3 regions of the Pectobacterium parvum genome follow, and region 1 is predicted to be linked to each of the others. Evidence: riboswitches for the same ligand, from Rfam matches in the RefSeq annotation. Region 1 holds a riboswitch; each other region holds the start of a gene.
What was found. Region 1 has a riboswitch for thiamine pyrophosphate ahead of thiB (thiamine ABC transporter substrate binding subunit). Riboswitches for the same ligand answer to the same signal wherever they lie in the genome.

Region 1 (3,264 bases):
CATTGCCCGGCAAATTTTCAGCGGACTCACCAATATAAATGAGGAAAATGGGGAAATTGAACCCGATCTGGCTCATCACTGGCAGATGATCTCCCCCCTGCATTGGCGCTTCTATCTGCGCCCAGCCATCCGCTTTCATCATGGGCGCGAGCTCACAATGGATGACATCACCACATCACTCTCTCGTCTTATTCCGCTTCCACTCTTTTCTCATATTGAAGCCGTAACGTCGCCGATGCCATTCGTGATCGATATCCAGCTAAACAGCCCAGATAAATGGCTACCGTGGCTATTAGGCAGCGTGCACGCCATGATTTTGCCGCAAGAGTGGAAAACGCTACCGGATTTTGCCCAACACCCGATTGGCACCGGCCCTTACGCCGTGGTGCGTAATAACAGCAATCAACTGAAGATCCACGCCTTCGATGATTATTTTGGCTATCGGGCGTTGATTGATGAGGTCAATATCTGGGTCCTGCCGGACGAACCGGAGGAAATGCCGGTGTCCATCCAGCTCCAGTCTGACAATTCTCGTCACGAACAGTTAGAAAGCCGGATGGAAGAAGGCGGCTATTTCCTGCTGTTCGACAAGCGTTCGCCGTTAGCATCACGACCGGAAGCGCAGCAGTGGCTCAGACAGGTATTTAACCCGATTTCGCTACTCAACCACGCCAATACCAGCAACCAGCGTGACTGGTCACCGGCCTACAGCCTGCTGCCGCGCTGGCACCATCACCATCCCGATGTGCCGCAATCCCTTCCAAAAGGGCTGACTGAAGTCACACTCACGTTCTATCAGGCGCATCCTGAATACCGGATATTAAGCGAGATTATGCGCACGCTACTGGCGCAGCACGGCGTCACGTTGCATATCCAGACGGTCAGCTACGAAGACTGGTATCAAGGCAATGCCGAAAGCGATATCTGGTTTAGCAGCGTGAATTGTTATTTGCCGCTCGAATTCTCCCTGTTCGCGATGCTCTACGAACTCCCACTGGTGCAGCACTGTCTGGATGACGATCTGCATGCGGACGCGCAGCAGTGGCGCAATCACTCACTGCCGATGGCGGAATGGTGTGAAAAACTGATCGATAGCGGCCAACTGTATCCGCTGTTGCACCACTGGCTGCAACTTCAAGGGCAGCGCAGTATGCGCGGCGTCAGGATGAATATGTTGGGCTGGTTTGATTTTAAATCCGCCTGGTTTGCACCGCCGGAACGCTGAGAGCCTTTCGCCGCCCGACTTAACCCTTTACAATGTGCCGTTCTCAACGGGGTGCGGAAAATTTTTCGCTGAGAAGATACCCGTCGAACCTGATCCGGTTAATACCGGCGAAGGGATTTGAGAGTGCGGCTTATTGCTGCCTCAAAGTCCTTTGCCACCCTATGATTCTCAGGAGTGCAAAGTGTTAAATCAATTACTACACCGTTCAGCCACCGCGCTGAAAATCAGCCTGCCTTGCCTGTTACTACTCTCTGCTTCGGCCTTCGCCAAGCCTGCGCTTACCGTTTATACCTACGATTCGTTCGCTTCCGAATGGGGTCCGGGCCCTATCATCAAGACCGCATTTGAAAAAGAGTGCGAGTGCGAACTGAATTTCGTCGCACTGGAAGACGGTGCCTCGCTGCTAAACCGTCTGCGTATGGAAGGCAAAAACAGCAAAGCGGACATCATTCTGGGACTGGACAACAACCTGTTGCAGGCAGCAGAACAAACCGGCCTGTTTGCGCCACACAATTTGGACACCCGCGCCGTCACGGTGCCGGGCGGCTGGAACAATAAGACGTTCGTTCCTTATGACTACGGCTATTTCGCGTTTGTGTATAACAAAAATACGCTGAAGAACCCGCCGAAAAGCCTGCATGAGCTGGTGGACAGCAACGAACCGTGGAAAGTGATCTATCAGGATCCACGCACCAGCACGCCGGGACTCGGTCTGCTGCTGTGGATGCAGAAAGTGTATGGCGACGATGCGCCGCAAGCCTGGCAGAAGCTGGCGAAAAAAACCGTTACCGTCACCAAAGGTTGGAGCGAAGCCTACGGTCTGTTCCTGAAAGGGGAAGCGGATCTGGTGCTGAGCTACACCACGTCGCCAGCCTATCACATCATTGAAGAGAAGAAAGACAACTACGCAGCAGCGACCTTCAGCGAAGGGCACTATCTGCAAATTGAAGTCGCCGGGCAGCTGGCGTCCAGCAAAAATCCCGAGCTGGCAAAACGCTTTATGCAGTTCATCCTGAGCCCAACCTTCCAACAGGCTATTCCTACCACGAACTGGATGTATCCGGCGGTTAAAACTGATCTGCCAGCAGGCTTCGCGACGCTCGCGGTGCCGGAAAAAGCCATGCAGTTCAGCGCGCAAGAAGTCGCTGACCAAAGGACACAGTGGATTCAGGCATGGCAACGCGCCGTCAGCCACTGATCGGCGGACGTCTGTGGCCAGGGTTACTGGCCACAACGCTGTTAATTTCCGTTGCCGCACTGGCTTTCGGTGCCCTGTGGCTACAGGCGCCAGAAAGCCAGTGGCGCACGCTATGGCATGACAGCTATCTCTGGCATGTCATCCGGTTTACCTTCTGGCAGGCCTTTCTCTCTGCGCTGTTTTCCACCGTTCCGGCGATCTTCCTTGCCAGAGCGCTGTATCGACGTCGCTTTCCCGGTTACCGCTGGCTGCTACGATTGTGCGCAATGACGCTGGTGCTGCCCGTGCTGGTCGCCGTTTTTGGCCTGCTCAGCGTTTATGGTCGGCAAGGCTGGCTGGCCTCTGCGCTGGGCTGGTTTGACCTGAAATACACGTTTTCGCCCTCTGGGTTGCAGGGCATCCTGCTGGCGCACGTCTTCTTCAATCTGCCTCTGGCAACCCGATTGCTGTTGCAGTCGTTAGAAGGCATCGCCACCGAGCAGCGTCAGTTGGCGGCCAATCTGGGCATGAACAGCTGGCAGCATTTCCGCCTGCTGGAATGGCCCGCCCTGCGCCGACAGATTTTACCCACGGGCGCGCTGATTTTTATGCTCTGCTTCGCCAGCTTTGCCACAGTGCTGTCGCTGGGCGGCGGCCCGCAGGCAACCACGATCGAGCTAGCTATCTATCAGGCATTAAGCTTTGATTACGATCCGGGGCGCGCGGCGCTGCTGGCGTTAATTCAAATGGTTTGCTGTCTTGGTTTGGTACTGCTGAGTCAGCGACTGGGACGCATTCTACCGGTCGGCAGCACACAACAGCTTGTCTGGCGCAACCCGCAGGATAGCGCCTTAAGTCGCCT
Region 2 (3,264 bases), 730 kb from region 1:
CACCAGCAGCAGGATCGCCGCGGAATACACCAGCGTATCCGACGGGCTTTTGTGATCGACAATAATCAGGCGAATGATGGCCGTGATGCCGATATAGATAAAGTAACGCAGCGGGAAGTGATAGCCGGACTGGAAATACTTCACGATCAGCGCAATGAACTCAAAATACAGGAAATAGATCACAATGCCTTCTATCAGCTGATAGGAGGAATCTTTCTCGCTGGAGATCAGCAGCACTTTCGCCAGATGGAACGTTTCCTTGACTAAAAAAATCACCAGAATGATCGCCAGCACCAGCAGGCCGATATTGAGTATCGTCTGAAGCGCCTTGGCAGCCATCGCACTGCGAGCAGAACCTGCCATATGTTATCCCCACACCCTATTTCACATTAACGCCAATAATTCACAGCAAAGTAACCGGACGAACCGCGTGCTGTCTATGCCGAGCACGCTTAATTTAGTTTGAAATTACTGACAAATATGTCACGCAAAGTACAAGTCAATTTACTTATGGTGTTACCACCAGCGATGGAAGTGATGAACGGGGCCGATGCCGTGCCCGACTTCAAGCGTGTCCGCCTGCTGTAATGCCTGCTGTAAATAATCCTTCGCTGCCTTGACCGTCTCGCCCCAGCTATCGTGACGTGGTCGCAGTGCCGCCAGCGCAGCAGACAGCGTGCAGCCGGTGCCGTGCGTATGGCGCGTATTCACGCGTGGGGAACTAAGACGCAGTGGCTCGGCCTGCCGGCTGAACAGCCAGTCTGGGCTTTCCGCTTCACTAAGATGGCCGCCTTTCATCAGCACCGCCTGACAGCCCATCGCCAGCAGTGCTTCCCCCTGCTCACGCATTTCCCGCTCGTTGGCGGCAGGCGACGTATTCAGCAACGCGGCGGCCTCCGGCAGATTGGGCGTAATCAGGGACACCCGCGGCAGCAGCTCACGACGGATCGATTCCACCGCCTCCGGCGCGAGCAGCGGATCACCGCTTTTCGCCAGCATCACGGTGTCCAGCACCACGAAAGGCACCGCGTAATGACGCAGGCGTTCGGCAACGGTTTCAACGATATCGGTCTGCGCCAGCATCCCAATCTTGGCGCTGTCGATACGCACATCGCTCAGCACGGAATCCAGCTGTGCCGCGACAAAATCCGGTTCAATCCGGTAGATGGACTGCACGCCGCATGTGTTTTGCGCCACCAGCGCGGTAATGACCGAGGTGCCGTAAGCCCCCAGCGCAGAAAAGGCTTTTAAATCCGCCTGAATACCCGCACCGCCGCTCGGATCGGTGCCCGCAATCGTCAACGCATTGATACGCTTCATGCCAGATCCTCCGCGCGCAGGGTATAAAGTCTATCGAGGAAGTTGGGTATAAAACTCCCCGTCCCCTGCGCCACCGAAGCCGCCTGCTGCCCTGCTAACGCCATGACATAGCACGCTGCCGCTACATGCGATAAGCGATCCCCCTCCAAAGAGCAGAAACCCGCGACGACCGCCGACAGCGCACAGCCCGTCCCGACCACGCGCGTCATCATGCTATCGCCGCCAGCTACCGCGATATCTCGCTCGCCGTCCGTGACATAATCCACCACGCCGGTCACTGCAACCATCGTCCCCACTTGCCGCGCCAGTTCGCGCGCAGCAGGGAGCGCCGCCAGCGAATCATCGGCGCTATCCACGCCACGCCCCTGTGCAGCTAACCCCGCCAATGCCATGATTTCAGATGCATTGCCGCGAATCGCCGTCGGCTTCCACGCCAGCAATTCCCGACAAAATTCACTCCGAAAGGTCAACCCACCAACTGCAACCGGATCGAGCACCCACGGCGTACCCGCCTGATGTGCGCTGTTTACCGCCGCCCGCATCGCCTCAGTTCGCGTGCGCTCCAGCGTCCCGACATTAATCAGCAGCGCATCGGCCACCGCGCTGAACTGCGCGGCTTCTTCGGGATCGACCACCATTGCAGGCGACGCATTCAGCGCCAGCAGCACATTAGCAGTAAAAGATTGCACCACATCATTGGTCAGACAGTGCACCAGCGGCGAAGCAGAACGGAATTGAGTGAGTGATGTTGCTGCCTGAGCGGCAGAAAAGTCGGCGGGTCGCGTGTTCATAAGTCTCCCAACCGGCGTGGAAGAAGGCGGCAACCGGTGGGGCATACCGTGACTTCCCTACGCTGGCATTATCCAGATCAGGTGGTACGGGTATTTCTCAGCCTTCACAAAGAAGGGCACCCCGAGTCATTTAAAATCAAAATGTTGCGATTAATGTTTTATTAATCTTCGATCAGGATAATGCCAGTGGGAGGTATTGTAAATGGACATCCAATCCCGCTTGTGTGCCAGAAGTATTGCGATGACCCGCAGTCAGTGGGCTAAACGAGGTTCTAGTTTTCAAGCTTCCCAAACCAGATATCACTACAGGCGCTCTAAAAATTCAGCGAGTTATATTTTTCCGTAAAAGAAATCTACATTCGATCAAATTTTCATTTTTTTTGCGCGTTATTGACATTTCTGTAAGCCTTCTCAGACAAGGGTTGCGCGTTTCTTAACCTGTCGAAATCTAAATTCAACCTCAAAATCAAGCTTTGCACTCAAAAGAATCTCAACTAAAATACCCAGCATGTAGTATTTTAATGAAATTAATACACTACATATAGATATCGCGTTAATGACAGGCATAAAAAAACCGGATTCATAAATTGTGAATCCGGCTTATGAAGCATGACCACCATGAGTTTGCAGACTCATAACGTTTGTTAGCCTCACTTTCATTTCTACGGTTTGATTGTGCCGAGCTTGGATGGTCATGTAAATACCAATTAGTGCTCATAAGGAGCTACACATGACAATCTGTAATAAGTCTCATCGATACAATACGGCTTTCATTAACCTGCCAGATGACCAAGGTGGTGAGGGGCGGCATAAATGTTGTGGCTGCGCCTACGATCAAGGCTACCAATCAGGCTTATCTCGAACGGAACAAGTCTGGGTAAATTTGCATGTTTTACCTGATAGCCAAGCGGGCACTGTACGCCATAAAAGCCCACAAGCAGCATTTGCTGAAGGCTATCGTGATGGTATGCGTGATTCCTACCGCCACGCGGGTTAATGTTGAATGAAGGGGCTTCATGCCCCTTCCTCTTTTAAGGGATAGAAATGGATAAACGTTACCAGGTTTTCGTAAGTTCAACGTTTACGGATTTGGAAGAGGAACGGAAACACGTTATACAGACGCTAATAGAAATGGATTGCATCCCAGCAGGAA
Region 3 (3,264 bases), 1.1 Mb from region 1:
AAATTTCCTCGCCACGGCGAATCGCGACGATGATGCAAGGCGCGATCTGCGGATAATAGCGCTCTTTGCAATGGTGACATAAGCACGCCAGCTCGGTTTTACTCCGCACCATTTCATGGCCGCAATAACCGCAAAAACGATGGGAGCGATAGAATTCAGCCAGCTGTACGCCTCGCCCCGCCAGTTGGAATAAGCCGACGTCCTGATCGAGCAACTGGCGAACTGATGCCATATCGGAATCTCGTCCCTGACAGACCAGCCAGACAGGCAGCCCTTGCCATTCACCGATTTGACGAGCCGTTTTCCCCTGCAACGACCACGCCGTAGCCGTTCCGCGCGGCAATTCTCCCTGAGGGAGCCAGATTTGTACCGCATCGCTAACCACCCACCAGCCGGTTTCGTCACCTTTTAGCGTCTGTTCCATATCTTTTTATTGCTCCACTGCCACTTCACTGGCATTTTACATTCAGAGTGATTACATAAGTTTTATAACTGGGATTTCAGTTATTTCTTACCGTTCACGGAGTCAACAATGCTAAACCAGCTACAAAGTCTAACTGAATACGTTGGTAGCAATAATGCGTTAATCGACCAATGGCTACAAGCGCGTAAGCGGCTTCTGGTGGCTTACTATCATCTGGTTGGCATCAAGCCGAACAAGGAAACGCTTTCTCTTCTGGATGAAGAGGCATTGGATAATTTTTGCCAGAATCTGGTGGACTATCTTTCTACCGGCCACTTTCATTTATACGAAAAAATGCTGCATGAAGCATCGGCCCACAGCGAACAAGTATTAGCGCTTTCCACCCAGCTCGACCTCGCCCTGCAAAATAACACGCAGCAAATCATGACGTTTTACGATAGCCATCTGGCGGCAGCCATCGACCATGATAACTGCCTCGAATTCCAGCAGGCACTCTCTCACGTCGGCGAAGCATTGGAAGAGCGTTTTACGTTAGAAGACAACATGATCCAGCAGATTTACGACAAATAGTGGTTCTTTGACGCTATTTAAGTAAATCATCACACGCTGCACAGGCAAAAGCGGCACGCTTTGACATCCGCGTTTTGCCGACATACAGTGTAGGGGTTTTATTGGCCCGTTTAAGAGACGGGCATATCTTGTCGGAGTGCCTAGCGTGCTCATGTTTTGTTTTACGAAATCAATCGTTTTACGAAACTTATGAGCGCACAGGCTGAGACCGTTAATTCGGGATCCGCGGAACCTGATCGGGTTAATACCTGCGAAGGGAACAAGAGTAATGCACCTCATTGAGCCCAAGGCTGTGTATTCCCACCTACCTGCTCTGACACTCAATATCATTATTACTCCCTCCGGCTCCAGACAAGCAATCTTCCCTTTACGTCTTACAGGAACTTGCTATGTCTACAGAACCCTTGTCTAAAGAACCGTTATCTGTAAACCCATTGTCTACAGAACCATTATCTGTAAAACCAGAGCTATCCACAGCATCCAAATCGGGTCGCCGTGAACAGCGTGCCGCCGCCCAGCAGTTTATTGAAACCTTACAGGGAACCGCCTTTCCCAATTCCAAACGCATTTACCTTGCGGGCTCGCGTGATGACATCCACGTACCGATGCGGGAGATTCAGCTTAGCCCGACGCTACTCGGCGGCAGTAAAAACAATCCCCAATACGAACCCAATGAGCCAATCCCGGTTTACGATACGTCAGGGCCTTATGGCGATCCCGCCGCGCAACCCGATGTCCGCATTGGGTTAGCGAAGCTGCGCGCCAGCTGGATTGCAGAACGTCACGACACCGAAGCGCTATCTGGCGTCAGCTCCGATTTCACCCAACAGCGTCTGGCGGATGCCGGTCTGGATCATCTGCGCTTCGAGCACTTGCCACGACCTTTACGTGCTAAAGCGGGCAAACGCGTTACTCAACTTCACTATGCGCGACAGGGCGTGATTACCCCCGAAATGGAATTTATCGCCATTCGCGAAAATATGGGACGCGAGCGCATTCGCGGCGATGTGCTGCGCCAGCAGCATCCAGGGCAAAGTTTCGGTGCTCTCCTGCCAGAAAACATCACGCCGGAATTCGTTCGTCAGGAAGTGGCAGTCGGCCGTGCCATTATTCCTTCCAACATTAACCACCCAGAATCGGAACCGATGATTATCGGTCGTAATTTTCTGGTGAAGGTTAACGCCAATATCGGTAACTCCGCCGTGACCTCCTCCATCGAAGAAGAGGTAGAAAAGCTGGTCTGGTCTACCCGCTGGGGCGCGGATACGGTGATGGATCTCTCCACTGGTCGCTATATTCACGAAACCCGTGAGTGGATTCTGCGCAACAGCCCCGTGCCAATCGGGACAGTACCGATTTATCAGGCGCTGGAGAAAGTGAACGGCGTGGCGGAAAACCTGAACTGGGAAATGTTCCGCGATACGCTGCTGGAGCAGGCGGAACAGGGCGTGGACTATTTCACCATCCACGCCGGCGTGCTGCTGCGCTACGTCCCGATGACCGCCAAACGCCTGACTGGCATCGTCTCACGCGGCGGTTCCATTATGGCGAAGTGGTGCCTGTCGCATCACAAAGAGAGCTTCCTGTACGAGCACTTCCGTGAAATCTGTGAAATTTGTGCCGCTTACGACGTCGCGCTGTCGCTGGGGGACGGCTTACGTCCGGGCTCCATTCAGGATGCCAACGACGAAGCCCAGTTTGCCGAGCTGCATACGCTGGGCGAGCTGACCAAGATTGCCTGGGAATACGACGTTCAGGTGATGATCGAAGGCCCCGGCCACGTTCCGATGCAGATGATCCGCCGCAACATGACCGAAGAACTGGAGCACTGCCACGAAGCGCCGTTCTATACGCTCGGCCCACTCACCACTGATATCGCACCGGGTTACGATCACTTCACCTCCGGCATCGGGGCTGCCATGATCGGCTGGTTCGGCTGCGCGATGCTCTGCTACGTGACGCCGAAGGAACATCTTGGCTTGCCGAACAAAGAAGACGTCAAACAGGGGCTGATTACCTATAAGATCGCCGCCCACGCCGCCGATCTGGCGAAAGGCCACCCCGGCGCGCAGATCCGTGATAACGCCATGTCAAAAGCACGCTTCGAATTCCGCTGGGAAGACCAGTTCAATCTGGCGCTCGATCCCCAAACCGCTCGCGCCTACCACGATGAAACCCTGCCGCAAGAATCCGGTAAAGTCGCCCACTTCTGTTCCATGTGTGGCCCCAAATTCTGCTCGATGAAAATCTCACAGGAAGTACGCGACTAC

Region 2: another riboswitch for thiamine pyrophosphate. It lies ahead of thiM (hydroxyethylthiazole kinase); the one in region 1 lies ahead of thiB (thiamine ABC transporter substrate binding subunit).
Region 3: another riboswitch for thiamine pyrophosphate. It lies ahead of thiC (phosphomethylpyrimidine synthase ThiC); the one in region 1 lies ahead of thiB (thiamine ABC transporter substrate binding subunit).

The regions. Positions count from the first base shown of each region.
Region 1 covers NZ_CP087392.1:4,049,760-4,053,023, forward strand. The annotation lists gene sgrR (HTH-type transcriptional regulator SgrR) at 1-1,225, shown strand, start outside; TPP riboswitch at 1,263-1,359, shown strand; gene thiB (thiamine ABC transporter substrate binding subunit) at 1,443-2,423, shown strand; gene thiP (thiamine/thiamine pyrophosphate ABC transporter permease ThiP) at 2,399-3,264, shown strand, end outside.
Region 2 covers NZ_CP087392.1:3,324,435-3,327,698, forward strand. The annotation lists gene psiE (phosphate-starvation-inducible protein PsiE) at 1-363, opposite strand, end outside; gene thiD (bifunctional hydroxymethylpyrimidine kinase/phosphomethylpyrimidine kinase) at 517-1,320, opposite strand; gene thiM (hydroxyethylthiazole kinase) at 1,317-2,111, opposite strand; TPP riboswitch at 2,149-2,245, opposite strand; gene LOZ86_RS14935 (hypothetical protein) at 2,842-3,108, shown strand; gene LOZ86_RS14940 (DUF4062 domain-containing protein) at 3,156-3,264, shown strand, end outside.
Region 3 covers NZ_CP087392.1:457,516-460,779, reverse strand. The annotation lists gene nudC (NAD(+) diphosphatase) at 1-424, opposite strand, end outside; gene LOZ86_RS02040 (Rsd/AlgQ family anti-sigma factor) at 533-994, shown strand; TPP riboswitch at 1,117-1,270, shown strand; gene thiC (phosphomethylpyrimidine synthase ThiC) at 1,429-3,264, shown strand, end outside.